Regions from separate parts of the Metabacillus sediminilitoris genome, predicted to be linked through region 3. Evidence: riboswitches for the same ligand, from Rfam matches in the RefSeq annotation. Region 3 holds a riboswitch; each other region holds the start of a gene.
The links. A riboswitch is a leader RNA that binds a small molecule or an ion and turns the genes downstream of it on or off. The one in region 3 is predicted to bind S-adenosylmethionine.
Positions count from the first base shown of each region.

Region 1 (6,047 bases), 1.0 Mb from region 3:
AAGATAATTCCACTAATCGTAACCATCGCATTGATAAAATAGTAGCTAAACATCTCAATTACCGTTGATGCTGAGTTCGGTAAAATAACCCGAAAGATGGTCTTGAACCAGCTGTCACCTAATAACTCTCCAGTCGTTTCCCATGTTGGGTTCATTTTTGATAAGGAGTTTTTCGCCATTAAATATGGTGTAGTAAAGAAGTGAATGATATTACAGAGCACGATAATGGCGAAAGTTCCCTTAAAACTGCTCCCATTAAAAAGCAGTAAATACGACAAGCCTAATACCATACCTGGTACAGTATTTGTTATCATTGAAATACTATCGATGGTTGCTTTTCCTTTAATAGGTGTACGGACATTTATAATTGCTGAGCAATAGGCGACTACCGTACCAATAACAGCAGTTAATATAGCAACGACTATCGAGTTTTTATAAACAGCTGTTAAATCACTTGATTGAAAAACTTCAATAAAATGCTTTAAAGTAAAGGATGGATCATATGGAAAACTCGTTAAAAATGGTGCGATAAACATAACGGCAAAAACTGAAAACATTCCTAATAGAATAATAGATGAGATGATTCCTAAGAACGTATCTCTAAGTTTATGCTGAACTAACTCGGTATCTGTAAACTTGTCATAATGGAAATTAAACTTTTCAAGATAGTTTAAAAGAAAAACACCAAACACTGCAGGTAATAGCATTAACACTGCTATGACAGCTCCGTTATTAAAGTCAGGTATTGAACCAAGCATCACTTGATAGAGATGTGTTGCAACAACATAATATGTCCCACCAACAGAGGCAGGAATACCAAAATCAGTAAAGCTTAAGATAAAGGCAAGGACAAAGGCTCCGCCCAATGTGCCCCATAATGGACGAACGATTGTGTTCATAAAACTTCTAAAGGTCGAATCACCCATAAGTTTTGAAACGATAATATATTTTTTATCAATATATTTAAATGAATTATGAATTAGTAAAAACGCTGCAGGTAATGTATAAATCACATAACCTATTAATAATCCGTTAAATCCATAGATCTCAAATAGATTTCGCCCAACTAGCTTTGTCATTAATCCTTGATTCCCAAAAGAATACATAATTGCAAATCCATACGTGATTGTCGGGAGCAGCATCGGGATCATAATACCTATTTTTATTGCACTTTTTAATGGCCGATACATTCTCGAGCAATTAATAGAATAAGCAAGAATAAAGGCTAAAATTGTCGTAATAATAGCGGTAATGCTAGAAATTTTAATACTATTAACAATTGACTCTAACAGTTCTCGATTAGAAAGGGTTGATAGATAATTTGAGAAACTGTAACCATCACTTGTTTCGAACGAACGAATAAACAAAGAAACAAGCGGTAATAAGAGAAAGATGGCGAACAACACTACGATTGGGATAAAAATGACACGCATTCCCGGCTTAACTTTAGTCATTTTCTTCACCAAATAAGTTATAAATATTTTGTTTCTTAATATGTAATTGTTTAAGAATAAATTCTTTCACAAAGTCATTACTTGGTTTATTAATAATTTCTTGAGGTGTTCCAAATTGCGAAATTTCTCCTTGATTAATGATTAATATTTTATCTGACAACGTTAATGCTTCTTCAGGATCATGTGTGACAATAATGGTTGTAAGCTTATATTCTCTGGCAATTAGTTTAATCCGCTCTTTAATCGATTCCTTAATAACGCCGTCCAATGCACTTAAGGGCTCGTCCAATAATAATATTTTCGGTTTCATGACCAATGTTCTTGCAAGTGCAACCCTTTGTTTCTGGCCGCCGGATAATTCTCCTATTTTCTTTGTTAAATGAGGTTTTAACTCCAAAAATTCAATATACTCATTAAGCTCTTCCTCTGTAACTAAACCCTTCTTATTTTTTAAACCATAAACAATATTTTGGTAGGCATTTAAATTTGGAAAAAGCGCATAATCCTGAAAAACAATATTAAATCCTCTATTCTTCATTTCTACTTGACTCATATCGATATCATTAAAAATGATTTTTCCAGTATTCATCGTTGTTAATCCCAAGATTATATTTAATAGGGTTGTTTTTCCACTCCCACTTTGACCAAGGAGTGAAACGATTTCTCCCGTGTTAATTTCTAAACTGATATCATTTAAAACAACTTTGCTATCGAATTGTTTGCTTATATTCTGTAATTTCAGCAAACGGCTCACCTCCTTGAACACACCCTTAGTATAAAAGGGAAATGTAAATAAAAATAAAGATTTATGTAAATGAAGTGTAAATTTTGCATATATTATCAATAACTTATACATAAATTTTGACTATATTAACTCAAATTTATCAACATGTTACCTGTAACTACTTTAAAAATCTTGAATATATTATGAGTTATCAGTACACTTAAATTAATTAATGAAGGCAAAAAACGATAACTTTGAATGGGTGATTATATGTTTCCACTTGAAAGACAAAAGAAGATCCTTGAGCTGCTAATGATTAAAAAAGTCATTAAGATAACAGAGTTAACAGAGGAACTAGAGGTTTCTGTCGATACGCTTCGCAGAGATTTAAACCTTCTTACAGAACAAGGGAAAATCGAGAAAATCTATGGCGGGGTTAAACTAGTAGAATCAACATTCGGAGAATCCTCTATAGATGAACGCATGATTAGTCACTTAAAGGAAAAAGAAATGATCGCACAAAAATGCAGTGAATTTATCAATGATGGCGATTGTATTTATATTGATAGCGGGTCAACAACCTATCAAATTGCCAAATATATTAAAAATAAAAAGAATTTAACAGTCGTGACAAATTCAATTCCTGTTGTAAACGAACTCCTAAATAGTGATGTGGAACTAGTCATCATTGGCGGGAAAGTAAGAAAAAACGAAAAGTCTGTCGTTACTTACGAATACTTATTTAATTTTAGTGAATTGAATATATTAAAAGCCTTTATTTGCGCAAGTGGTATTACGATTGAAAAGGGAATTTCTGATTATAATTTAGAGGAAGCCATTACAAGAAAAAAAATGATCGAGTTATCAAAAGAAATTTTCGTAGCCGCAGATAGTACTAAATTTGGGAAAGATGTTACAATCGGCATTGCTTCCCTTGATAAGATTGATTACATGATTACAGACCATAACTTACCTACTCATTTTGTTAATCAATTCAAAAAAACTAGTACAAATCTTATTATTTCACAAAATTAAACATTTTTATAAAAACCCTATATCAGAATAGTCTACACTAGAGACATGTTCATGATGGTAACATTTCATTTCCTTTATTTTCTAGATATTAACCAATTGGGTGTTATTGTCCAATAGATATAAAATCATTTTATAGATTGACAGAACTTAACTATATTAGTATATTAGATACTATTAATTTACAAATTTAATCTTATCCAGAGAGACTGAGGGACTAGGCCCGATGACGTCCGGCAACCCCCTATTTGGGAAGGTGCCAATTCCTGCAGAATGGTTTCATTCTGAAAGATAAGCCAAGATACAGTTTCTGTTTCGATGCTCCTTTCAGATGAAGGAGTATTTTTTTTGTGTCTAGGAACGGGGACAGAATTCGCTTTATTTAAGCATACCTTCCAAATAGACTAGATTTGCTAACCTTAGGTGAAATTTGGATGTAGAAAAACATAAAAGGAGGTCATTACATGATTAAAATTCGCAATCTTTCGAAAGTATATAAAACTAAAAATGGTCAGGTAACTGGTGTGGATAACGTGTCACTGACAATTCAAAAGGGCGATATTTTTGGAATCGTCGGCTATTCCGGTGCAGGAAAAAGCTCCCTGCTTCGCTGTATCAATCTTTTGGAACGGCCTACTTCCGGAAATGTCACCGTAAATGGCACAGATCTCACCTCATTAAAAAGTAAAAATTTACGGATAGCACGGTTAAAAATCGGCATGATTTTCCAACACTTTTATTTAATTAGCCAAAAAACTGTGTTTGAGAACATTGAATTTGCCTTAAAAGCAGCGAAAATACCTTCCAAAGACATGAATGACCGTGTTGAAGCCTTACTTGATATGGTTGGTCTTGCTGATAAACGTGATGTATTTCCTTCACAATTGAGTGGAGGGCAAAAACAGCGCGTCGGCATTGCACGTGCACTTGCCAATAATCCTAGTGTCCTTTTATGTGATGAAGCCACTTCAGCCTTAGACCCGACCACAACAAAATCAATTTTAAATCTATTAAAAAAAATTAACAAAGAATTAAACATTACGATCGTTTTGATAACTCATGAAATGGATGTTGTAAAGGAAATTTGCAATCGCATGGCTATCATGCAAGATGGTAGAGTGATTGAAGAAGGTCCAGTATATGATATCTTCGCAAATCCACAGGAAGAACTCACGAAGGAGTTTATCGAAAGTGTTGTTTCATATGATTTGCCTGCTGCGATTTTTAAAAAGTGCGAAGGAACAATTATTAAAGTAACATTCAAAGGAGAGATTGCTGGAGAAGGCATCATCTCCGATACTCTCCAGCTATATAACGTAAAAGGCAACTTCCTGCACGGTTCAATTGACTATATACAGGAGGCGCCGCTTGGTATTTTTCTTATGGAATTAAAAGGAACAAGTGAAGAAATCAGCAAAGCCATACAATTTATTGAAAATCGTTCAGCCCTAGTGGAGGTGTTACGTTATGGGATTTGATATGAATCATCTTATTGAACTGATTCCAGATATAAATCTAGCATTTCTGCAAACTATTTATATGATTGCAATTTCCTTAGTCATCTCAACTGTTATTGGGTTACCGATTGGTGTCCTTTTATATGTCACAGACAAGGGCCTATTCCTGCAAAATACTTGGATCAATTCCATCATCGGTTTCTTAGTTAATATGGTGCGATCAATTCCGTTTATTATTTTACTTGTTGCATTAATACCATTAACTAATTTCCTCGTCAAAACAACGATTGGACCAACAGCAGCAAGTGTCTCACTTTCTGTCGCAGCCATCCCATTTTTCGCCCGCATTGTCGAAACGGCATTACGAGAAATTGATAAAGGTGTTGTTGAAGCAGCAATCGCAGCAGGTGCTACACCATGGATGATCATTAAAGATGTTCTTTTACTTGAAGCAAGATCTGGAATTATTTCTGCTATTACATTAACACTTATTAGTTTAGTAGGATTTTCAGCAATGGCTGGTGTTGTCGGCGGCGGCGGAATTGGTGATTTGGCCATTCGTTTTGGTTATTACCGCTATGATAATACCATTATGATCGCAACAGTCGTTATTTTAATTATATTAGTTCAGTTAATTCAGCTAATTGGTGATAAAATCGCCAAAGCTGTTAATAAAAAATAAACATCAGAAAGAAGGAATACTCACATGAAGAAATGGGTTAGTTCATTTATTCTATTATTCGCCTTAACAGCTCTTGCAGCATGCGGGAATACCGAAAGTAAACAAAGTAGTGATAGCAAAGAGAGCACAGAGTCAAAAGAAATTAAAATCGGAGCTACTGCTGGTCCTTACAGTGATATGGTTTCAAAAGCCATTATTCCTGGGTTGGAAGAAAAAGGATATAAAGTAGGGTTAGTCGAATTTAGTGATTATATTCAGCCTAATAAATCGTTGAACAATGGCGATATTCAAGCAAATCTATTTCAAAACTCGACATATCTAGAAAACTTCTCAACATCAAACAAGATGGATTTAACACCTTTAATTATTGTTCCAACAGCACCAATGGGGATCTTCTCAAACACATATAAATCTCTTGATGAAGTAAAAGATGGAGCAACTGTTTCACTACCGAATGATCCAACAAATGGAGCAAGAGCTTTCAATACATTGCAAGATGAAGGATTCATTAAAATTGATGAAAATGCAGACCCTGCAACAGTATCTGAAAAAGATATCATTGAAAACAAGAAAAACTTGAAATTTAAGCCGCTCGAAGCTGGACAGCTCCCTCGTTCTGTTGACAGTGTTGATTTAGCAGCTGTTCCTGGTAACTTCGCAATTGCTGCTAACATGGATTTACTTGACGCAATCGCTCT
Region 1 covers NZ_CP046266.1:5,503,353-5,509,399, forward strand. The annotation lists partial or broken gene GMB29_RS27565 (ABC transporter permease subunit) at 1-1,454, opposite strand, end outside; gene GMB29_RS26385 (ABC transporter ATP-binding protein) at 1,447-2,199, opposite strand; gene GMB29_RS26390 (DeoR/GlpR family DNA-binding transcription regulator) at 2,449-3,213, shown strand; SAM riboswitch class I at 3,404-3,508, shown strand; gene GMB29_RS26395 (methionine ABC transporter ATP-binding protein) at 3,675-4,688, shown strand; gene GMB29_RS26400 (methionine ABC transporter permease) at 4,678-5,349, shown strand; gene GMB29_RS26405 (MetQ/NlpA family ABC transporter substrate-binding protein) at 5,374-6,047, shown strand, end outside.
Region 1: another riboswitch for S-adenosylmethionine. It lies ahead of GMB29_RS26395 (methionine ABC transporter ATP-binding protein); the one in region 3 lies ahead of metK (methionine adenosyltransferase).

Region 2 (6,047 bases), 1.3 Mb from region 3:
AACTATTTGCAAGTAGAAGAAAAAATTGCTTCTGCTGTTGAAAGTCAAAATCCAACGATTATTGTCCTCCCAGAGCTTTGGACAACAGGCTATGACCTGACGAGACTTGATGAAATTGCTGATGATGAAGGAAAAACAACAAAACAATTTCTAAGTAAACTAGCAAAAAAATATAAAGTAAGCATTGTTGGCGGCTCTGTTGCTAAAAAAACGTACGAAAGCGTAACGAACACAATGTACATCATCAATAATCAAGGTGAGGTTGTTCATGAATATAGCAAACTTCACCTATTCAAATTGATGGATGAACACCATTATTTAGCGGCTGGAAATAAAAAAGGATTATTTAAAATTGATGGTGTGAACAGTGCTGGTGTCATTTGCTATGACATTCGATTTCCTGAATGGATTCGCGCACATATGACACAAGGAGCAGAAATTCTATTTGTTGTGGCTGAATGGCCTTTGCCAAGACTACATCATTGGAGGACACTACTAATTAGCCGTGCCATTGAAAATCAATGTTATGTTGTTGCTTGTAATCGTGCAGGTTTAGACCCTAATAATGAATTTGCCGGACATTCGATGATCATCGATCCTTGGGGAACGGTAATCGCTGAGGCTGATGAAACAGCTGGATCCATAACTGCCGAAATTGATGTTAAAACAGTGAAAAAAGTACGAAATCAAATTCCAGTATTCGCAGACCGATTGCCAGAATTTTATGATTGATTTCTAAATTTTTTATTGACAACACTAAATAATCATTGATAACATGCTAATCAAGGTTCTATTATTCTTAAAATCTAAAATGTTCTGAAATTACGGAATATACAAAGCATTACTTTCATTTCAGAACGATATAATCTCTTATCAAGAGTTGGCAGAGGGACTTGGCCCAATGACGCCGCAGCAACCGACCATATCAACATTGGAAACTAAGTGTTTATTCACGAAGACTTCCAATTGGCACGGTGCTAATTCCATCAGAAAGACATTCCTTTCTGACAGATAAGAGGTGCGAAGCTAAGTCTTCAAGCCTCTTTCATCCGAAAGAGGCTTTTCTTATTTCCAAAGAAAAGCCTCCAAAGAAATAAAGCATTAGTTCTTTGATCTGCCTACTATATATGACGATTTCTCGCATTAATTGCACTGGACCGTCATGTCACGAGCTTAACTGCTGATGCTTTCATGTCACATCTGATCTAAATCAAAAATACTATTATCTTCTTACATGAGGACATTATTTTTTGGAGGTTATTACTATGAGTACTGTCAAATCATCTATTTACAAACCATTAACTGAAAGCGAAGCTATCGCTTTAGCAAAACGCCTGCAGCTTTTTACAGAAAATAGCAACTTAACATGTAAAGAAATTGGTGATGGAAATTTAAATCTTGTCTTTAAGATTACAGATACTGATAATGGAAACGGAATAATCATTAAACAAGCACTTCCATATGCAAAAGTCGTAGGGGAAAGCTGGCCATTAACATTAGACAGAGCACGTATTGAAGCACATGCCTTATTAAAACAAAGTGAATTTGTGCCACAATTTGTACCAAAGGTTTATTATACAGATGAACAGCTAGCCATAACCATTATGGAAGACTTATCACATCTCCAAATCGCCCGTGCTGCTCTAATTGAAGGAAAAGAATTGCCTTTGCTCTCAACACATATTGGAGAATTTCTAGCAAAAACATTATTTTACACATCAGATTATGCCGTAAATCAACATTTTAAAAAATCATTAGTGAAGCAGTTTATTAACCCAGATCTATGTAAAATTACGGAAGATCTTGTTTTCACAGATCCGTTCTTTAACCACGATACAAATAACTTTGAACAAGAACTTGGTCAAGATGTTGAACGCATTTGGCAGGATCAAGAGTTAAAATTAGCTGTTGCAAAGCTAAAACAAAAATTCCTAACCAAAGCAGAAGCACTACTTCATGGTGATTTACATACAGGAAGTATTTTTGCAGATGAAAACGAAACAAAAGTCATTGATCCAGAATTTGCTTATTTTGGTCCAATCGGCTTCGATGTTGGTCAGGTATTTGGAAACTTCCTTTTAAATGCCTTTTCTCGTAATGCTGAAAATCAAGAAGTCTTATTTACTCATATTGAAACAACATGGAATGTATTTGTTAAAGAATTTTCAAAAGCATGGAAAAATGATGCTGCAGAAATATTTGCTAAAACAGAAGGCTATTTAGAGGATGTATTGTCAGAAATTTTCGAAGAAGCAGTCGGCTTTGCCGGATGTGAAATCATCCGTCGCACAATTGGTCTTGCACATGTCGCAGATCTTGATACATTACAACCATTTGACAAAAAAATCTCTACTAAGCAGCTTGCTTTATCAGTAGGCAGCGAGCTTATTAAAAATCAAAAAGCGATCAAAAATCCTTGTCAATTCAAGGAATATGTAAAGCAAACGGTAAGCAATTAATTATCATTTAATATTAGTAAAAAGGAGTTTAATCTTCATGGCATCGACAAATTTAGCGATTCCCCGTTCTGTTATCTGGAATGAGGAATCTATCTCACTATTAAATCAGCAAAAAATTCCGCACGTAACGGAATACCTTGAATTAACTACGATAAAAGACGTTTGGGAAGCAATTCAATCCTTGAAGGTAAGAGGTGCCCCTGCAATCGGTATCACAGCGGCATTTGGCCTCGCATTATCAGCATTACAGGATATATCTGAAACCATTGTTGACTTTCAACGAAACATCAAGAAAAACAGAGATTATTTAGCAAGCTCTCGACCAACTGCAGTTAATCTAGTATGGGCATTAGATCGACTTGTAAATAGTATTTCTAACGTTCAATCCATTAATGAAGCGAAGACAACAATCGTCCATGAAGCAATCCAAATTCAAATTGAGGATGAAGAGGTATGTCGTTTAATTGGTGAACATGCTCTATCTGTGTTTCAGAAAGGCGATCGCGTGATGACCATTTGTAATGCAGGGTCTATTGCTACAGCTAAATACGGAACAGCATTAGCTCCATTTTACCTAGCAAAGGAAAAAAACGTTAACTTAAGTGTATATGCATGTGAAACCCGTCCAGTTCTACAAGGAGCACGTTTAACAACATGGGAGCTCATGCAAGCAGGGATTGATGTGACTCTAATTACTGACAATATGGCAGCACATACGATTAAATCAAAAAACATTTCCGCCATTATAGTTGGTGCTGATCGAATTGCAGCTAATGGTGATACTGCTAATAAAATTGGGACATTTAATTTAGCTCTTTTAGCAAAAGCATTTAACATTCCTTTTTACGTTGCAGCACCATTATCTACATTTGATCCTATGATTGAAAATGGTGACCTAATTCCGATCGAGGAACGTAATCCAGAAGAAGTGACAGAATTAAACGGTATTCGTGTTGCTCCAGAAGGTGTTAAAGTATTCAATCCTGCATTCGATGTGACCCCTAATCACTTAATCTCTGGGATTATTACTGAAAAAGGAATTTTATCTAATGACTATCAAAAAGAAATTTCTAAATTATTCTCTGCTTAATCCTTTATTCCAAAGAAAAAACCTTAGTCTACTCTTGACTAAGGTTTTTTTCTACAGATCTGACATGATTACACTAAAAGGATTTCGTCTTTTTCATTAAACTGTTTTTTTCAGCTTCCGTAAGAATATGAAGTTTAGAACATATAGAAGCATATAAGTAAATCTTTGTAGGACGATTTTTAAACAACATATACTTTGCCCCTTTCTTTACCATGCGCAACATTTTTCCCTTACTCAAATAGTATGTTTTGCAGACAAAAATGTGACAAGTATTCATCTTTTTTCAACCACTTAGTGATTAATCGGGAGTGTAATATGGAAGGCAGTGCCACTGCCGACTTCACTTTCAACCTCTACGATTCCTTTATGCTCTTCAATTATTTTGTAACTAACCATCAAGCCAAGACCTGTGCCACGTTCCTTTGTCGTATAAAATGGCTGACCTAACCTTTTAATCTTATCTTCAGGAATACCCAGGCCTCTATCAATAATGGAAACAATGAGATGTTTTTCATCTTTCCTCTTAATCTTAACATCAATTTGTCCGCCTTTTGGCATGACCTCAATCGCATTTTTTAAAATATTAATAAACACTTGCTTTAATTGATTTGGCTCACAATAGATTAATGGTAATTCTTGTTCTAAATATAGTTCCATTTGTACATTTACTAGTATTGCTTGCCCGTTTAGTAGATCGATGGTTTCCTTCATAATCGTGCCAATATCTTTCTTTAAATATTGAATTGCTTGAGGTCTAGCTAATATTAAAAATTCAGTAATAATGGATTCTATTCTATTTAATTCTGATGTTATGACATTAAAATACAAGGAATAGTCATCCTTTATACTACCCTCTAATAGTTGAATAAAGCCTTTTAATGCAGTCATTGGGTTTCGTATTTCATGAGCGATTCCTGCTGCAAGTTCACCAACAACATTTAATGTATCAGATTTTCTAAGCTGCTCCTCTAACTCTCTTTTTTCTGTGACATCCCGAAGTACTGCTAGATTCATATTCTCATTAATATTATTTTTCAAGGTAAATTCTAAAGTTTTTTCTTCGCCATTTTCAAATGTATACGAGATTTCTTGTAATTTCTCTTCCCAATCATTTGGATCAATTTCATCCTGCCTCATACCAGAAAATAATAGTTCAAAAAGTTTAAAGGATTTCAGATCATCGGATAATAAATTTAAAATCTTTCTTGCTGATGGGTTTGCATCAATCATTTCATACGAATTATTAAATAAAACGATGCCATCCATTGCCCCATCAAATATTTTACGAAATTTTTGTTCACTTTCCTGAAGGACCTTTACCATATGTTTTCGTTCGCTTACATTTCGGAAGATCGTTAAATGATGTTTTTCCAATATATTCATTTTAGAAGTAAATTCAAGCTCTTTGTTTTGTCCATTTGGCATATGAAAAAGTAACTCTTCTCGAATCGCACCTGTTTCCATGTACTCCCTTTTTACCTTGGCAAAGCTAGGAGATGTTTGATCAATAAAATCTAAGACATTTCTTGTCATAAGTTCTTCTTCAGATAATTCAAATGTTCTGCTTGCAGCATGATTCGCCTTGATAATTTGTCCATTGTTTTTCCAAATCATAATGGCATCGATTGCATTTTCAAATACTTCCCTAAACCGTTCTTCACTTTTGTATAGCTTCAATTCCATTGAACGCTTTTCGGTTATGTCCCTCACAATTGCCATATGTAAGCCATCTACGATATTTGAAGTCGTTGTAAATTCAAAAATTTTCTTAACGCCATTATTTAAAACAACCGGAAATTCTCTTGTTGCACTCCCATTTTCCTTAAGTACATTCCATAATTTTTTGATCTTATCATTATTTTGCTTTGATATAAAATCTTCGAGTACATACGAATTTAATTCTGTTTGATTTATTTCAAAGATGGAACAAAAGGATTCATTTGCCTCTATAAACGCCCCATGCTCATCAAATAGAACAATTCCATCGGCTGCCCGATAAAACAAATCTTTAAAAAGCCATTCATTAATTGTTCGTTCACGTTCAAGTTTTTTCTTAAACGAGATATCCTTAAGCATTGCAAGATCATATCCATTAATTGCTTGTTTTCGTAATGAAATCTCAAGGAATTTTATTTCGCCATTTTCTAACTTAATGGCCAGTTCTTTCTCCTTTGTTTCATTCATAGATAATTCATCAAAAAATTTGTTGATTTTATATTTAGGTATGAGAGAAAGAAAATCAAAAAGACTTCTTTTACATAGTTCTACTTTTGTTAACTGAAACATTCGACAAGCCGCAGAATTAACATCAATAAATTTCATATGTTCATCTAAAATTGCTACACCGTCCAGTGCGCCTTCTAGTATATTTTCATGTTGAATAAGCTGTGATTTAAGTAGTTCATTTTCAGTTTTGACCCTAGCTAATTGTTCTTTGAGCGCAACGATTTCGTTTACCTCCATCGTTTTCTTCAATCTTTTCACCCCTAATTACCACA
Region 2 covers NZ_CP046266.1:3,152,945-3,158,991, forward strand. The annotation lists gene GMB29_RS14945 (carbon-nitrogen family hydrolase) at 1-732, shown strand, start outside; SAM riboswitch class I at 868-1,018, shown strand; gene mtnK (S-methyl-5-thioribose kinase) at 1,266-2,459, shown strand; gene mtnA (S-methyl-5-thioribose-1-phosphate isomerase) at 2,497-3,549, shown strand; gene GMB29_RS14960 (PAS domain S-box protein) at 3,841-6,024, opposite strand.
Region 2: another riboswitch for S-adenosylmethionine. It lies ahead of mtnK (S-methyl-5-thioribose kinase); the one in region 3 lies ahead of metK (methionine adenosyltransferase).

Region 3 (6,047 bases):
TAAAAATGGTGAACCAAAGCATGTAGAGAAGGTAGCTTCTGGCGCTGTAATACCACGCTCAGTTCCTGCTAATTTACTCGTGTAGCCACTCAAAAAGTGATACATAGCTTGTTCTCTAGATAATTTACTGATTGGAGGCAGAACTCCAAATGCATCAGCTGTTAAAAAGACAATTGTTTGCGGATGCCCTGCTATGCTTGGTGTAATGACTTTATCAATTGCTTCTAAGGAATATGCTGCACGTGTGTTTTCAGTGTAAAATGAATCATCATAATCAGCTTCACGTGTTTCATCATCAATCACAACGTTTTCTAATACAGCACCATAACGAATTGCATTGAATATTTGCGGCTCTTTTTCTTTCGTTAAATTGATGCATTTTGCATAGCAACCGCCTTCAATATTGAAAACGCCTGAAGTAGACCAACCGTGTTCATCGTCTCCAATTAAACGTCTGTTAGGATCAGCAGACAGCGTTGTTTTTCCTGTTCCTGATAATCCAAAAAATAATGCAACGTCACCTTCAAAGCCGACATTTGCAGAGCAGTGCATAGGAAGAATATTATTCTCAGGTAATAAATAGTTCATGACTGAAAAGACAGATTTTTTCATTTCTCCAGCATACTCAGTACCACCAATTAAGATTGCTCTTTTTTCAAATGAAATAATAATAAAAGTTTCTGAGTTTGTTCCATCAATCTCAGGATCTGCTTTGAAATTCGGTGCACTGATAATCGTAAAAGGCTTTTCAGTAGATGGAGAATCATTATTTTCTTTAATAAAAAGTTGTTGAGCAAATAAATTATGCCAAGCAAACTCATTGATTACTTGGAGTGGCAATTGATAGCGTTTGTCTGCACCTGCAAAACCATTAAAAATATAAAATTCATCTCGTTCTTTTAAGTAAGAGATTACTTTGCTATAAAGTTTATCAAATGCTTCCTCTGAAATGGGTTTGTTAACAGTTCCCCAATCGATTTTATTTTTTACAGACTGTTCCTTTACTATAAATTTATCTTTAGGAGATCTACCAGTATACGCGCCAGTAGTTGCTCGAATTGCTCCTGTTGATGTTAAAATTCCTTCCTTGCGCTCAAGCACCTTTTCTACAAGTTGAGCAACTGATAAATTGTGATTTGCATTTTCACCTTTAACAAGCTGTGCAAGCTCATTTGACATCTCCACAATATTCATCCCCATTACCATCCTTTTCGTAAAATTAACGTATAACTATAGAAATATATTACAATATACAGACTTATTTTTGAATAGTATAACACATTAATTTTAATAAAACATACTAATTGTGAATTTTTAATGAAAAAGTTTAGACCTAATTGTAAATAAAACAAGCATGATAGACATTAGGAAATTGAGGAAGACTATGTATAGGAACCACAATGATTTAGTCCACAACAAATAATACTACATAATAAAAAAACGTTTATAATTTGCTTTTTAAAGGGGCATTACTAAGAAAGAGATTTTGTGATGAATGAATGTGATAAAAATATTATGTTTAGACTTGTCGGTTTTTGTTGACAGTAGTATTCTTGTGCGCTATGATATTTCCTTGAACGGATTCTCTTATCCCGAGCTGGTGGAGGGACAGGCCCTATGAAACCCAGCAACCTGTATCAAAGGAAAGTGGCGACCTACGTATTATTTAATAGATATAGCTTCTATTAAAAATAAGCGTAAGCAAAACAACATTTCCGATGCAAAGGTGCTAACCTGATGCAAGGCGAAAATCCTTGATCGATAAGAGCGAAAGGCGATGAACGATAACAAACCTTTCCTCATTTAGGGAAGGTTTTTTTGATAACAGAAAATAATGAGTACTTCTTCATTAGAGTTTTACCAGAACAAGCATGTGGTAAAGGTACATAAAACTTCTGTTCACAAAACATGCCAACGTGATTCTTTATAAGGTAAATACCCTTTAGGGAAGAGTTCCGGATCAAAAGAATGAACATGAATATGAGGAGGAAGCTTTTAATTATGACTAAAAAACGTCTTTTTACTTCTGAGTCTGTTACAGAAGGCCATCCAGATAAGATTTGTGACCAAATTTCAGATTCAATCCTTGATGCAATTATTGCAAAAGATCCAAATGCTCGTGTAGCGTGTGAAACTTCTGTTACGACAGGATTAGTGCTAGTAGCTGGAGAAATTACAACAAGTACGTATGTTGATATTCCAAAAATTGTTCGTGAAACAATTAAGGGAATCGGCTATACTCGTGCAAAATACGGTTTTGATGCGGAAACTTGCGCAGTATTAACTTCAATCGATGAGCAGTCTGCTGATATCGCAATGGGTGTTGACCAAGCACTTGAAGCTCGTGAAGGCCAGATGTCTGATGAGGAAATTGAAGCAATTGGTGCTGGTGACCAAGGTCTAATGTTTGGATTTGCATGTAATGAAACAAAGGAATTAATGCCACTTCCAATTTCATTAGCACACAAACTTTCTCGCCGCTTAACAGAAGTTCGTAAAGAAGACATTCTTCCATACTTACGTCCTGACGGTAAAACTCAAGTAACTGTAGAATATGATGAAAATAACAAACCAGTTCGTATTGATACGATTGTTATTTCTACACAGCACCACCCAGAAATTTCAACTGAGCAAATTCAACGCAACTTAAAAGAGCATGTTATTAACCCAGTTGTTCCTGCAGAATTAATTGATGAAAATACAAAGTATTTCATTAACCCAACTGGTCGTTTCGTTATCGGTGGACCTCAAGGTGATGCAGGTTTAACAGGACGTAAAATCATCGTTGATACATATGGTGGATATGCGCGTCACGGTGGTGGAGCATTCTCTGGTAAGGATGCAACAAAAGTTGACCGTTCAGCTGCATATGCTGCGCGCTATGTTGCGAAAAATATCGTAGCCTCTGGATTAGCTGATAAATGTGAAGTCCAATTAGCTTATGCGATTGGAGTAGCACAGCCAGTATCGATTTCTGTTGATACATTTGGTACAGGTAAAGTATCTGAAGACGTATTAGTAGACGTTGTACGTAACAACTTTGACTTACGTCCAGCAGGTATTATTAAAATGCTTGATCTACGCCGTCCAATTTACAAGCAAACAGCTGCATATGGACACTTCGGCCGTAACGATCTTGATCTTCCTTGGGAAAGAACAGATAAAGCTGAAGCGTTAAGTAAAGAAGCATTAAATAAATAAAAAATGAAAAGACCTGATGCGTGAAAGCATCAGGTCTTTTTGTAGTCTACAGGTAAACTCGTCATTGTTAAAATATGTATATTTATCGAAGAAACAAAAGAACTTGTTTTATCTAGCACTTGGAAATACTATACTAGGGATGTATTGGAATTAAGGGAGGCTATGTAGATTGAACTATAAAGTATTAAGCAGTTTTATTGTTGTTTTTTCGATTATCCTGAGTGGTTGTCAAGAATTAGATAGCCACAAGGATCATACAACAACAGAAACAGAAGAAGTAAAAGCACCACATGTGGACATTCTTGCGAAGGAGCATGTTAAGAAAGGTGAAGAAGTTCAAATAGGTGCACACGTATATTATGGAGAAGAACTAGTCGATGATGCAGAAGTGCAGTTTGAGATTCAAAAAGGAGATCATTCAGAAAAAATAGATGCCAAGCTGGTTGATAAAGGTACATATGAAATTAACTATTTATTTAAAGAAGATGGAACATATCAAGTTACAGCTCACACTAATGTAAAAGAGTATCATACCATGCCAACAATAGACATTCAGGTTGGGGAAGGACAGACAGCGGCAACAGCTGAAGAGAATGATGAAGAGCAACCTTCTCATAATAGTGACCACCATGACAGTGAACAAGAAGGGGAGCACTCCCATCATAGTGTAAACATAACTGTTGAAGAATTAACTACATTTCAATTGAATAAAGTGGAAAGATTAACTACGACAATTAAAGAAGGGGATCAACCCTTCTTAGATGCGACGGTACGATTTGAAATTTGGATGGAAGGAGAAGAGCAACACAATTATATTGATGCAGCTGAATCATCAACAAAAGGAACGTATACGTCTTCTTTTAAGTTTGAAAAAGCAGGTATGTATACGATTGTCGTTCATGTTGAAAAAGGAGAGGTTCATGACCATATTGAAACTTCAGTCGAAGTTCAGAAGGGGCCATGAGCCTTTTTCTGTATGATGAAAAAATTTTGTTCTGTGGAGATCATGCAAAACATATAGCTTCAGGTGCAAAGGAATGTGAAAGTACATGTACTTGTGATTTCTATAACGTAGGTAGTTCCTTCAAGGTCTTTTAATGCTCGCTAGAGAAGGAAGCACACATTGATCGCAAATTTACCTAAAATTGATCAAGATGCCTTACATATAGTAACCGTGTATTACAATTACCTGCATCTGAGAAAGTGCAGCTTACTAAGAAGTTGCAGAAATATTGTTGCCTTAATTGAATTTGAGTTATAGAGGATCTCTTTCTAAAAGCTAATGGGAGAGACACAAATTAAAAGCATTGAACGTTTCATTATGTTAGCTGCTTTATTATTTTATTTTTAAAATACCTATAAAATTGCCGCTGCACGTCGATATAATACATAGAATGTCAACATGTGGGGGTATTACATTGAAAGAACATAAAAGGGTTTCAATTAAGTTACTTTTTATTATGATCATATTAGTATTAGTTATGACTAGCTCAATTGGATTTTTTAGTTATTACTTTGTCAAAAATGCTTTAGAACAAAGCCAAGAATTGACCTTCTTAGTATGGAATTTGATTGGCGTGATAGCAGTTATTTCAATAATATGTATGGGTGCACTTTATTTGGCTATTTCAATAAAGTTGAAATTACTAAATGAAATGATGCACAATGCCTCTGAATTGGCGGCAGGATGTTTTAATAAAGCTACATTAAAAGAAAGTAAGGATGAATTTGGAATCTTAGCAGCATCAATAAACAAGATTAGTGAAAATATATATTCATTAGTTTCTGAGTTGAAGGATGCTAGTTACTCTATTTCAACATCATCACACGAGCTAGCAGTATTAACTGAGGGAAAGAGAGTTTCAAATGAGGATGTTAAAAGCGCATTACATGAAATTTCAATTGGCTCAGCATCACAGGCTTCAGATATTGAATCAACAAGTCATAAGGTGAGTGATTTACAAGCAAATATCATGTTAATGACAGAAGAAAGTTCTGTGATTATGCAGTTAACCAAGGATTCTGCACATGCTGTTCACTCAGGAAAAGATAGTGTGAACGGGTTACAAGCATCGAATAGAGAGAACGCAAACATGTTAGAACAAATTAGTTTGGGGATTACTACTCTTTATCAAAGTGTGAATCAAATTTCTGGGATTGTGACAACGATTAACAACATTTCAAAGCAGACTAACTTATTAGCACTAAATGCTAGCATAGAGGCTGCAAGAGCTGGTGAACACGGCAAAGGCTTTGCAGTAGTAGCTGATGAGGTAAGAAAGCTTGCAGAGGAAACAAACCAGGCTACGTCACAAATTCAAACGATGATCCAAAATATTGAAAAAGAGACAGAATCAACTGTGATTGTCATGGCTCAGACGACAGAGATAACAAATGGATTAAATAAAAGTGTTCAAGCAACAGAAAATGAATTTAATCGTATATCAAGTTCTATTAATAAAATAATAGATGAGACCACAAAGTTAAATAGCGAGATTGAAAATGTTTCTGCTCATAGTAATGTTATTTTGGATTCGATTCAAAATATCTCAGCAGTGGCAGAACAAACTGCTGCATCTACTGAAGAAATTACTGCATCAATCGAAGAACAAATGAATTCAATTGGAACCATTAATGTTTCTTCTGAAAAAATAAATAAGTTAAGTGAAAAGTTAGCCTCAACATTGAAAAAATTAGAGATTAAATAATGAATGCGAAAAAGCGATCCTATGAAGGAGTGCTTTTTCGCATTTTAAGATTAAACAATTATTTTATGCATAGCGAATTTGTTTCTTTTCAATTAAAGCCTCTTCATAATCCTTAAGTAAACCCTCAAATATTTGATC
Region 3 covers NZ_CP046266.1:4,458,164-4,464,210, reverse strand. The annotation lists gene pckA (phosphoenolpyruvate carboxykinase (ATP)) at 1-1,194, opposite strand, end outside; SAM riboswitch class I at 1,585-1,768, shown strand; gene metK (methionine adenosyltransferase) at 1,999-3,201, shown strand; gene GMB29_RS21455 (FixH family protein) at 3,371-4,165, shown strand; gene GMB29_RS21450 (methyl-accepting chemotaxis protein) at 4,620-5,909, shown strand; gene GMB29_RS21445 (glycosyltransferase family 4 protein) at 5,973-6,047, opposite strand, start outside.

Region 4 (6,047 bases), 330 kb from region 3:
AATCAACCACATCGTACTACTTGGTAAATAGCAACAAGTTTACGAAAACAGCCTTTCGTAAAGAGTGTTGTTTTAGCAAGTAACAAATTCGAACAGCTGTTATTGTAGTGAAAGGTTCGAGACTCCTGCTGGAGAAGCGTGCCCCAGGAGACCCCGCAAGTGCAAAGCATAAGGAGGCTCGTGAGACAGCCCGCGGAAAGCGAGTACCTGCAACGGAAAATCAATCCAGGTTATTCATGTAACTATATTTGAAGTATCCGAAAACAGCCATAAATAAAGAAGTAATATTAACTTTATTAGCTGCTTTAATAAAATGTACCAAGAAGTGGTCGTTTCTTTTTATTATTTTTTCTAAAATACGTTAAATTTTAGAAAAAACATAAAATAAAAAGGAAACAACCTCGACAAATCGAATAATTTATAGAAAAGACTTTTACTATAAAAACAGGTGATGTTTATGTCGTTCGTTGAGGTTGAAAAAGTATTAATTGTTGAAGGCAAATCAGATAAACAAAAGGTACTAAATGTGTTGAATGAACAGATCGAGATTATCTGCACGAATGGGACGATAAGTGTAACAAGGCTTGACGAATTAATTGATGAATTATTTTCGAAGGATGTTTACATTTTAGTGGACTCAGACGATGCAGGTGATCGATTGCGTAAACAATTTAAAAGAGAATTTCCTGAGGCATCACATATTTATATTGATAGAGCTTATCGAGAAGTAGCAACAGCACCAGATCATCATGTTGCTTCTGTTTTATTAAGTGCAAATATTGATGTAGATGCGAAGTTTCTTTAGAAAGGTGTCCAATTTTCTTAGATATGATTGAATGGGAAGAGAAAAAAATTATTATAAAAAATGAAGGACTAATGGCTTTATATTTATACACTCCGATGTGTGGAACATGCCAGGTTGCAAGACGAATGTTAACAATCGTTGATGAATTATTTCCATCACTGGACATTCATTCAGTAAATTTAAATTACTTTCCAAAAGAAGCTCAAGAATTAGGTGTGGAAAGTGTACCTTGCTTACTTATTTTTGAAAATGGTCTTGAAAAAGAAAGGATTTACGCCTTTCAATCAGTAAGCTTTTTACACGAGCTTTTCACGCAGTATATACAATGAAATGACATATTTCTCAGGAAATAATAAAAGAAATACACATTAATGAATAAATAGGCAGAAACTGTCGACTTCTTTATAAAGGAATCCTTCGTCATGCAATGAAGTTATTACTATAACTTGATTGAGAACGGAGGATTTTCTATGTATGTAACAACATTTATATCCAATTTTAATAAAGCACGTTTTTTAACCCCACTCCTATTAAACCAAACATTAGTTGTGGAAATTCGCCCCTACCAAGAATCAAGTCATTTTATTGAATTTACATCAAATGGAGCGAAGAAGTTAGTGTCACCCCCAAAAAAAATTGATTTTACTTTAGAAGGTGATGAACAAGACATCAGTGAAGTGTTATTACATAATGTTAGCCTTAAGCAGTTAATTGCGTTTGGGAAAATCTCTATCAAAGGGACGTACCGCACTTTTTTAAGAGTTGAGGCAATCATTAAATTGTGTTGATCATTTTGGGTAATATTCGATCTTTTATGTCCTAACTAGATCGTTCTTCAATCAATTAAATTTATTGACAATATTGAAAATAGCATGTACAATCAGTCTCGTACTTATTTACTGACATAATATTTAAATTTTAATTATATAGTTTGTCTCTTATCAAGAGAGGTGGAGGGATGTGCCCTATGAAGCCCGGCAACCATCAACAAATGTTGAAATGGTGCCAATTCACGCAAAGCTGCAAGCTTTGGAAGATGGGAGAAAGGACTTTTTTCTTACGCCTTTCTGCTCACGTTGCGGAGAGGTTTTTTAATTTTCTACTATAAAATTTTTCCACAAGTCCTATCGGTGTAAAACTACCTGAGAAAGTATTTTGTATTTTCATCTTTTCGATCATAATTTGATGCGATATGATGATCATTAAAAAATCTTTTCTTTAAAATTTAAATGAAAATAATGAAAGATAAAAGAACTGAAAGTAGGTGACATCTTGATTACATTACAGAACGTTAAAAAAATTTATTCAACAAAAGCAGGTAATGTTACAGCTGTAAATAATATAAACCTTGAAATTAGCAAAGGTGAAATTTTTGGGATTATTGGCTATAGTGGCGCAGGAAAAAGTTCATTAATTCGTTTGTTAAATGGATTAGAAAAGCCAACAAGTGGTTCTATTCATGTTGCTGGTAGTCAAATAGATGCGATAGGCGGAGCGAAATTACGTAAAGCACGGTTAGAAATCAGTATGATTTTCCAACATTTTAATCTTTTATGGTCAAGAACGGTAAGAGAGAATATTTCATTTCCGCTAGAAATTGCTGGTGTTAAAAAAACTGAACGCTTGAAACGTGTTGATGAGTTAATCAAACTAGTTGGTCTAGAAGGTCGTGAGAATGCTTATCCTTCACAATTAAGTGGCGGTCAAAAGCAGCGTGTAGGGATAGCGAGAGCATTAGCTAATAATCCAAAGGTGTTACTATGTGATGAAGCAACATCTGCACTAGATCCGCAAACAACGGATTCTATTCTTGATTTACTTGTCGATATTAATAAAAGATTAGGGCTTACCATTGTGTTAATTACACATGAAATGCATGTTATTCGAAAAATTTGTCACCGTGTAGCCGTAATGGAAAACGGAGAAGTTGTTGAGCAAGGGGACGTATTAGACGTATTTAGAAATCCGAAACAACCAATAACAAAACGATTTGTGAAGCAGGTTACTGAGCCTGAGGAAACAAATGAGGTCGTAGCACACTTATTGGAACTTTATCCGAAAGGAAAAGTTATTCAATTATCATTTGTAGGCGAATCAACTGAAAAGCCTTTGATTACAAATTTAATAAGAGAATTTGCAATCGATATTAATATTTTGCAAGGAAAGATTTCTCAAACTCAAAACGGTTCTTATGGTAGTTTGTTTATTCATTTAGATGGTGAAGAGCAAGAACTGAATAGAGCGTTAGAATATATTTATAATCAGCATGTAGAGGTGGAGGTAATTGCAAATGCTTGAACAACTTCTACCTGAAGTGAAATGGGAAAAGGTATGGGAAGCCACATGGGAAACCATTTATATGACGAGTTTGTCTGTTGTGGCGACGTTTTTTTTAGGAATCATTTTGGGTTTACTGTTATTCTTAACTGCAAAGGGAAACATATGGGAGAACAAGTTCATCAATGGTCTTGTTGCAGTTATTGTTAATATATTCAGATCAATTCCTTTCATTATCTTAATCATTTTGTTATTGCCATTTACGAAAGTACTAGTTGGTACAATTCTTGGTGCTAATGCAGCATTACCAGCATTAATTATTGGTGCAGCACCTTTTTATGGTCGTATGGTTGAGATTGCTTTGAGAGAAATTGATAAAGGTGTTATTGAAGCGGCAAGATCAATGGGGGCAAAATCAGGTACAATTATTTGGAAAGTGTTACTACCTGAATCAATGCCAGCATTAGTTTCCGGGATTACGGTAACGGCGATCGCACTTATTGGATCAACAGCAATGGCCGGAGTAATTGGTGCGGGCGGATTAGGAAATCTAGCTTTCCTAGAAGGTTTTAACCGCGGGAATAACCAAGTAACATTAGTTGCAACAGTTATTATCCTAATTTTCGTGTTTATCATCCAAATTATTGGAGATATCATAACTAAGACGATTGACAAACGATAGGAGGAGAAGGAATGAAAAAATCTTTATTAGCTATTATACTTGCTATTTTCACAGTTGCTCTTGCGGCTTGTGGAGGTGCTGCCGATGAGGGAGCAGAAGGTGGTTCTGAAGGTGATACAAAAACATTAAAAGTTGGTGCTTCACCAGTACCACATGTTGAGATTTTAGAAGAAGCAAAGCCTTTGTTGGAAGAAAAAGGTATTGACTTAGAGATTGTTGAATTTACAGATTATGTTTTACCGAACAAAACGTTAGCTGAAGAAGAGTTAGATGCAAACTATTTTCAACATGAGCCATATTTAAATTCTCAAATCGCAGATAATGGATATAAGTTTGTAAATGCTGGCGGCGTACACATTGAGCCAATTGGTGTTTATTCTAAACGACACAAGTCTTTAGAAGATCTTCCAGAGGGTGCAAAAATCATCATGAGTAACTCAGTTGCGGATCATGGTCGTATGCTTTCAATGCTTGAAGAAAAAGGATTAATCACATTAAAAGAAGGCGTTGAAAAAACAGCTGCAACAATTGAAGATATTGCTGAGAATCCAAAAAAATTAGTATTTGAAGCTGATATCGAAGCGCCAATGCTAACAAAAGCATATGAAAACGATGAAGCAGATGCAGTTTTAATTAATGGTAACTACGCTTTAGAAGCTGATTTAAATCCATCTGAAGATGCTATTGCACTTGAATCACCAGAAAATAATCCTTATGTAAACTTAATCGTTGTACGTGAAGGTGACGAAGATAGAGAAGAAATCAAAACGTTAATTGAGGTTTTACAATCTAAAGAGATCCAAGAGTTTATTAAAACAAACTACAAAGGATCTGTTATTTCTGCAGCACAAGGTGAATAAAAATGTGAAAGCTGACAATGAAAATTGTCAGCTTTTCTTTTTTAAAAAGTTTGAATTATAGAGAAAAGGGAAGAAAATGAATGGGATCATGTAAATGCCATACTTATCTTTTTGTGAGTACTGTCAATAATGCCTTATCAATTGTCACCATCTCTTACGTGCTTTGAGTAATGAGAATATTCTTGCTACAATTAATAATATAGGAAATGGCATTGACATAAAGGACAGCGATAACGGTGGAGCAAGTTAGTTCATAAAAGTTTTCGATCAAAACTTTTGAAAGTGATGGTAATAAATTAAATCCCGCATTTACCATCATCCAAAAATGTTGAAAGGATTGATTCACTATTTACTCGAATGAATTATTAGATCTTCACTACACAACTGGAATGGAAAAGGCAATGCATCATTCACATGGTATAGGGTATGCGGAATACTCACTTAAGCATGAAAAACGTATGGATGTAGAAGCTGCCCGTGAAGAAGATTATCGACAAAGTCAGAAAATATATGCTCAAATCGAAAGAAAAATGAAAAAATAAACAAAAGAACCAGTCCCGGACTGGTTCTTTTGCATGTATGAACAAGCACGGTTCGCCGATACTAGATATGCCGAGAGAATGTTTTTTATGACAATGTTAAAACTAATCTATGTGAGGAAGGTAGATTCAAAGGTCAATGTGTTATATAGTATTAAAAGGCTCATTTCTTGTTTAAACTACATATTGATGTGATATTTTCTTACAACCGAAAATTTGTTTTTATTATACAGGATTCGAGGATGTTCGTTAAAGGTTGTGTTCACTTTTGATTTGTTATAAAATTAGAATGAGAATAAATTGAGAATTAGTAAACTTTATATATTATGGAGGTATTGTTATGGCAGGTTCTACATTAATCATTAAGGATTTACACGTAGAAATTGATGGGAAAGAAATTTTAAAAGGTGTAAATCTTGAAATAAAAGGCGGAGAGTTCCATGCAATTATGGGACCAAACGGAACAGGTAAATCCACATTATCTTCAGCAATCATGGGACATCCAAAGTATGAAGTAACTAGTGGAAGCATTACTTTAGATGGTGAAGATGTGTTAGAAATGGAAGTAGATGAGCGCGCACGTGCAGGTCTATTTTTAGCGATGCAGTATCCAAGTGAAATTAGCGGTGTAACAAATGCTGACTTCTTACGTTCTTCAATTAATGCACGTCGCGAAGAAGGCGAAGAAATTTCATTAATGAAATTTATTCGTAAAATGGACGCTAATATGGAAGAATTAGAAATGGATCCAGATATGGCACAACGTTATCTAAATGAAGGGTTCTCAGGCGGTGAGAAAAAACGTAATGAGATTCTTCAATTAATGATGATTGAACCAAAAATCGCTATTCTTGATGAAATTGACTCTGGTCTTGATATTGATG
Region 4 covers NZ_CP046266.1:4,786,944-4,792,990, reverse strand. The annotation lists gene GMB29_RS23150 (toprim domain-containing protein) at 458-805, shown strand; gene GMB29_RS23145 (thioredoxin family protein) at 829-1,134, shown strand; gene GMB29_RS23140 (SCP2 sterol-binding domain-containing protein) at 1,276-1,593, shown strand; SAM riboswitch class I at 1,741-1,848, shown strand; gene GMB29_RS23135 (methionine ABC transporter ATP-binding protein) at 2,078-3,103, shown strand; gene GMB29_RS23130 (methionine ABC transporter permease) at 3,096-3,764, shown strand; gene GMB29_RS23125 (MetQ/NlpA family ABC transporter substrate-binding protein) at 3,776-4,624, shown strand; gene GMB29_RS27135 (YuzK family famiily protein) at 5,026-5,166, shown strand; gene sufC (Fe-S cluster assembly ATPase SufC) at 5,504-6,047, shown strand, end outside.
Region 4: another riboswitch for S-adenosylmethionine. It lies ahead of GMB29_RS23135 (methionine ABC transporter ATP-binding protein); the one in region 3 lies ahead of metK (methionine adenosyltransferase).